DNA from 2 places in the Mesorhizobium sp. B2-3-11 genome. Region 1 is predicted to be linked to the other one. Evidence: predicted binding sites of a transcription regulator. Region 1 holds the regulator's gene; the other holds the start of a gene.

The links. Region 1 encodes PhoB, which activates phosphate uptake and scavenging genes when phosphate is short. Its sites were predicted from a motif close to TGTCATNNANCTGTCAT; they were not measured.
Region 2: the regulator PhoB is predicted to act here: its motif matches at 2,109-2,125, upstream of phnC (phosphonate ABC transporter ATP-binding protein).

What each region holds. Positions count from the first base shown of each region.
Region 1 is NZ_VFVS01000004.1:89,437-92,802, reverse strand. It holds gene pstB (phosphate ABC transporter ATP-binding protein PstB) at 1-228, shown strand, start outside; gene phoU (phosphate signaling complex protein PhoU) at 254-961, shown strand; gene phoB (phosphate regulon transcriptional regulator PhoB) at 981-1,670, shown strand; gene FJ960_RS07695 (ROK family protein) at 1,673-2,920, opposite strand; gene xylF (D-xylose ABC transporter substrate-binding protein) at 3,192-3,366, shown strand, end outside.
Region 2 is NZ_VFVS01000002.1:186,642-190,007, reverse strand. It holds gene phnE (phosphonate ABC transporter, permease protein PhnE) at 1-97, opposite strand, end outside; gene phnD (phosphonate ABC transporter substrate-binding protein) at 154-1,062, opposite strand; gene phnC (phosphonate ABC transporter ATP-binding protein) at 1,173-2,030, opposite strand; gene FJ960_RS04335 (DUF1868 domain-containing protein) at 2,161-2,871, opposite strand; gene FJ960_RS04330 (DapH/DapD/GlmU-related protein) at 3,021-3,366, opposite strand, start outside.

The sequences.
Region 1 (3,366 bases):
GCGCTCGACCCATTGTCGACCGCCAAGATCGAGGAATTGATCGACGAGTTGCAGGCCGACTACACGATCGTCATCGTCACCCACAACATGCAGCAGGCCGCGCGGGTCTCGAAGCAGACGGCTTTCATGTATCTGGGCGAGCTGGTCGAATTCGACAAGACCGAGAAGATCTTCACGTCGCCTCGCGAGAAGCGCACGCAGGACTACATCACCGGCCGCTTCGGCTGATCTCACGCATACGAGGACCAGGATCATGGCCGAACACACAGTCGCAGCCTTCGACGAGGATCTCGGACAGATCAGCAAGCTGATCAGCGACATGGGCGATCTTGCCGGCACGATGGTCGGCGGCGCCACCAAGGCGCTGCTGAATTCCGACAATGCGCTGGCACAGCGCGTCGTCTCCGATGACGCCATCATGGACGCGCGCCAGCGCGAACTCGACGATCGCGCCATCACCCTGATCGCCAAGCGCCAGCCGATGGCCGACGATCTGCGTCATGTCGTCGGCTCCATCCGCATGGCGGGCGATCTCGAACGCATCGGCGACCTTGCCAAGAACATTGCAAAGCGCGTCGGCTCCGTCGGCCTTACCGCCACCCCGCGCGATCTGTCGCACTCGATAGATTCCATGGCGCAGCTGGTGCTGATCCAGGTGCAGGGGGTAGTCGAGGAATACGCGGCAGGCGATGCCGCCGCCCTCGCCAAGCTCAGGAATGACGACGAACGCATCGACATCAAATACACTTCGGTGTTCCGCGAACTCCTGACCTACATGATGGAGGATCCCCGCAACATCACGGCTTGCACGCATCTTTTGTTCTGCGCCAAAAATCTCGAACGCATCGGCGACCACGTGACCAACATTGCCGAGAATGCATATTATGTGCTGACCGGTACCCAACTGCCCGCCAACCGTCCGAAGCAGGACGAGACGGCGATGTCGGTGCCGGCGGCTTGACGGCAGGGATGATCGATCGATGATCGCGCCACGCATCATGGTGGTGGAGGACGAGGAGCCGCTCGGTGTGCTCCTCCGCTACAATCTCGAATCCGAGGGTTACCAGGTCGAGGTGGTGACACGCGGCGACGAAGCCGAGATACGCCTCCAGGAAAACGTGCCCGACCTCCTGGTGCTCGACTGGATGGTGCCGGCGGTTTCCGGCATCGAACTCTGTCGGCGCCTGCGAATGCGGCCCGAGACCGAGAGGCTGCCGATCATCATGTTGACGGCGCGCGGCGAGGAGAGCGACCGCGTGCGCGGCCTCTCGACCGGTGCCGACGACTATCTGGTCAAGCCGTTCTCGACACCGGAATTCATGGCCCGGGTCAAGGCGCTGCTGCGCCGCGCCAAGCCGGAAGTGCTGTCCAGCGTGCTCAAGGTCGGCGACATCGTGCTCGACCGGGAATCGCACCGGGTCTATCGCAAGAAGAGCGAGATCCGGCTCGGACCGACCGAGTTCCGGCTGCTCGAATTCATGATGCGTCATCCCGGCCGCGTGTTCTCGCGCAGCCAGCTGCTCGACAATGTCTGGGGCGAGACGATCTATATCGATGAACGCACCGTGGACGTGCATGTCGGCCGGCTGCGCAAGGCGGTCAACAACGGCCGTATGCCGGACGTGATCCGCACCATTCGCGGCGCCGGCTACGCGATCCGCGAAGACTGAAATCAGGCTACATTCTTGCCCGGAACGCCGGGCCTCGCCAGCACGCCCGGCGCGAAAATCTCCTGGTCCACGAAGGTCAATGCGCGCATAGCGCAACCTTCGCGGATGAGCGGCAGCTCGTTCGGCTCGGTGTCGAAGGAAATCGATTCCGAATGCTGGCCGCCGGCGGTCTGGCCGATGGCCTCGCGCAAGGCCGGCTCGATCAGGTCGAAGGCGGCGGCGCTGACGCCGACCATGGCGACGGGTGCGGGATCGATCAGCGCGAACAGGCTGCCCAGCCCATAGCCCAGCGCCTCGCCGGCCTTGCGATAGGCTTCGCGCTCCGGTCCGTCTTTCTCCCTTGCCGTCGCGGCGAGTGTCCGCATCTGCGCATCGCTGACATCTGCGACCGGTTCGGCGTCCTCGCCAAGCTGCCTGGCGTTGCGCCAGATGGCGTAGTTGCCGGCATAGGCCTCGACGCAGCCGCGCCGTCCGCAGCGGCAGAGCGCGCCTCCCGGGCGATGGATCATGTGGCCGAACTCGCCTCCCGATGAATGCGTGCCGGTGAACAGCTCGCCCTTCAGCACCAGGCCCATGCCGATGCCGTGCGAGAGCAGGATGGCGATGAAGTCGTCGCGGTAGCGTTCGGGGTCGCGCCAGCGCAGCGCCACCGCCATCATGTTGCAGTCGTTCTCCATGGTGGCGGGGATGCCGAACTCGGCTTCAAGTATGTCGGCGAAGGGAATGTTCGTCTGCGGCGTGATCGGCGACCACAGCATCGCACGCGCCTCGCTGTCGGTGATGCCCTGGATCGCCAGCGCGATGCGGGCAATACTGCGGACGTCGAGATCGGGGTCCTCGAGGCGCCGCCGCACTATTGCCGTGCATTCGCCGATCAGCGCCTCGCGCGACATGGTCAGCGTGTCCAGCCGTCGCTGTTCCTCGGCGACCACCTGGCCGGAATAATCGATGACGGCGACGGACAGGAAATTCAGCGACAGCACCACGGTCATCACAGCCGCGGCCTCGGGGTTGAGGCCAAGGCCAACCTGCGGCCGGCCGCGTTTCAGTGAACCGGCTTCGTTCGGCTTGCCTTCGGTCAGGATACCCTCGTCGATCAGGTCGGCTGATATCGCCGATATGGTCGAGTGGCTGAGGCCGGTGGTGGCGGCGATCTCGGTGCGCGAGGGCTGACCACCCTGACGCACGGCTGCAATCACCATGGCGCGGTTGCGCCGGCGCAGATCGTCGTGGCGGATTCCGACCGACATGCTTCCCACATCCTCCCCGTCGCCGCGGTTCTTGACACCCCCTCGAACCTCTCCGGCAATGGGCCGAATACTGGCAGATGCGGCAGGAGCTGTCATTTATTTATTGCGGGACTCGAAAAAAGGCTCCCGGCACCTCAAAATCCATCAGAATCGATGTTGACAGTGTTCCGACGATGGATCAGTATTTTTTCGAGGCTCGAAAAAATAGGGCCTTTGTGCCGGCCTTCGGGCCAGTTTGGTCGCGCCATACGCGGCGCAGGGAGGATATACCATGAAGAGATTCACAGTCGCCATCCTGGCGGGTGTCGCCATGTCGCTGACGCTGGCGTCGGTGGCGCAGGCGAAGGACAAGGTCATCGGCGTTTCGTGGTCGAATTTCCAGGAAGAGCGCTGGAAGACCGACGAGGCCGCCATGAAGAAAGCGATCGAGGCCGCGGGCGACAAGT
Region 2 (3,366 bases), on a different contig from region 1:
CGAGCACTGTATAGAGCCGGCGCAGCGACGTCTGGCGTCGCCAGGCATCGGCCGTCTGATGGGTGGCGCCGGAGGGGGCTGTCACGGAAAGGGTCATGATCGGAGATGCAAAAAGGGCGGTACCTGAGATACCGCCCTTTTGCGATTTCGCCGTTAGCCGCCGATGGCTGCCTTACGGGCTTCGACGATGACGCTGTAGAAGTCCGGCTTCACCGGAACATAGCCGGTGAAATCGCCGCCTTCGACGCCTTCGAAGCAAGCCTTGTCCTTCTTGGGCAGGTCGGTGAAGAAGGCGGCCAGCTTGGCGGTCATGTCGTCGCCGATCGCGGTGCGCACGACAAGCGGGCCGTTCGGGATCAGGCCGGAGCGCCAGACTTCGACGAAGTCGTTGGGGTCGACGGCGCCCTTGGCGACTTCCTTGTGGAAGGTGCCGGAGGTGTAGCCGTTCTTGAAGTCGCCGATGCCCGAGGAATCGTCGACCGCGACGTCTACCTTGCCGTCACGCACGGCCAGAACGTTGTTTTCGTGGCCGCCATTGAACTGGGTCGAAGCGAAGTAGGTTTCGTTCGAGGCGCCGGTGGTCTTCGGAATCTGGGTCAGCGGGATCAGGTAGCCGGAGGTCGAATCCGGATCGGCATAGCCGAGCTTCTTGCCCTTGGCCGACTTGATGTCGGTGATCCCCGACGTCTTCAGCGCCAGCCCGATCGAATAGTAGCCAGTGGAGCCGTCGGTCTGCTTGGTGGTGAGGATCGGGGTAACCGCCTTCGGATCCTTCAGATAGACGCTGGCGTAGCCGGAAGCGCCGAGTTCGGCGAAGTCGAGCGTGCCGCCGAGCAGGCCTTGGATAACGCCGTCATAGTCGGCGGCGGGGAACAGCGAAACCTTCTCGAAGCCGAACTCGGCCTTCAGGTGGTCGGCCAGGCACTGGTAGTTACGCAGCCGGTCGGTTTCGTTTTCGCCGCCGAGAATGCCGACGCGAAATTCCTTCATATCGGCGGCGTGGGCCATGCTGGTGGCCATGGCGAGCACCGAAACGGCACCGAAAACCATCTTCCTGAACATTTGCTATCTCTCCTGTAGGTTCCGGCCCCGCGCCGGCAGCGTTCTTGATCTTGACAAGTGCCCTTGACGCGGACGGACGATCCAGGCTGCTCGCTATGCCCGTAATGGGCTCAGTATCCCGGGAATGCGGGTTCGAGCGGTCCGGCGGATGCGGCGATCTTCTGCTTGAAGGCAACGCTGGTGGAGGTGATGACCTCCGATATCTCACCGCCATTGCTGTCGGCGCCATAGACTAGACGCACCGCTTCGCGGTTGAGCTCTTCGGGCGGCCCGTCGAAGACGACCTTGCCGGCGGCCATGCCGATGATGCGGTTGCAATAGGTGCGGGCGGTATCGAGCGTGTGCAGGTTGGTGACGACGGTGATGCCTTCGCGCAGATTGATGTCCTGCAGCGAATCCATCACCACTTTGGCGTTGAGCGGATCGAGCGAGGCGATCGGCTCGTCGGCGAGGATCACCCTGGGCTGCTGCATCATTGCGCGGGCAATCGCGACGCGCTGCTGCTGACCGCCCGACAGGGTGCCGGCGGGTTGAAGTGCCGTACGGGCGATGTCGAGCCGCTCGAGCGCGGCGACCGCCTCGGCGCATTCGGCACGGGAGAACATGCCGAAAAGGTTGGACAAGGTCGAACGGTGGTTCAATTTGCCAAGCAGCACGTTGGTGAGCACGTCGAGGCGCGGCACCAGGTTGAACTGCTGGAAGATCATGGCGCAGTCGCGCTGCCAACGCCGCAACGGCGACCCGCGAAGGCGGGAGACCTCGGCGCCGTCAAAAAAAATCGACCCTTGGCTGGGGTCGACAAGACGGTTGATCATGCGAAGAAGCGTCGACTTGCCTGCACCCGAACGACCGATGACGCCGACCATCTGCCCCTGCGGGATCGAGATGTTGACGTCGCTGACGGCGGTGTTCTTGCCAAATCGTCGGCTGACACCGCGAATTTCGAGCGTGGCAGAGCTTGCTGACATGGGCTGGTTCCAGTCCGGTCCATATTGATCGTCAGGCACTCGCCTAACGCAGCCACATGAACCTGCCGTGTCACCGGCATGTCAGTTTTGTTACGCTCCACAGATATGACGGCCGGCGTCCTGCCGGCGATCAGCCGAGCACCAGCAATTCCTCGAAATGCTCCATGTCGCGGAATGCGCAGAAGGCTGGAGCCTTGATCTCGATCACCGGCGCCTGCCGCGCGAAAAGCGCCAGGCATTCGTCGAACAGCGTCTGCCATGCGGCGGCCCTGTCGTCGGCAAGACGCTGGATCTGATAAGCGAAGGTGATGTGAAAGACGTAATTGTCGTGATCGGAGTGCCGGTAGCCGAATGGCACGGCCAGCGCATCGCGCCATTCACGCATGATGCGCACATCCTCGGCGGTCGCGCCGGCAACGGTGAGGCCGGTAGGCACGATCTCGACGACCTTGATGTTGAATGGACCGGCACCCTGGAAACCCTTCAGGCGCTCCAGATAGAGGCGGGTCATGGCGTCGATGCCGGTGTCGAGCGGCACGTCCCGTGGCCAGTAAGGCAACCGGCGGCGATATTCGATGATACCCTGGAACAGCGTCATGTGCAGGCTGGAGACAGGCGTGAAGGCAAGGCGGTCGGCGTCTGGCATTGCCATCATCCGATCGCGCACAGCGAGCACCACGGCTTCGGATGGCGAGCCGCTGACCAGATGGCTGACGACGGTGTTGCCGGGCTCGAGGAGAAAGTTGCCTGACGCGTCGTAGCGCGTGCCGAGATGCGCCGGCGGCGTCGGATTGGAGCCGGCAAAGAATCCGGCGAGCGAGGGTCTGACGGTGTCGAGCATGGCGATCTCCTTGGAACACCCGCGTCCTGCCCCGGTGATGTGTCAAGGATATGAAACAGAGTCGTTCATGACGTCGATGTGAGGGCTATGTCTCCTTGCCTGCAACAATTGCGAACGGAAAACCGGTTCCCACTTTTTCTGGAACTGCTCTATCCCTCGTATTTCTCCAGGAATGCCTCGGCCGACAGCTCGCGGAAGTCGTCGAGCGAGGCACGCAGTCTGGCATGGTTCCAGGTCCACCAGGCAAGCGCCTGGTAGCGTTCGGCGGTGCGGCGGTCGAAGCGCTCGCGGATCGGTTTGGCCGGCACGCCGGCGACGATGGTGTAGGGCGCGACGTCCTTCGAGACGACCGCGCCAGCGCCGACCGCAGCACCATCGCCAACGGTGACGCCGGGCAGGACGGTCGAGCCGTGGCCGAGCCAGGTGTCGTGGCCGATGGTGACGCGTTTGGCGCGGCGCTGAGCGAAGAATTCGCTCTCGTGCTCGGCGTCGTCC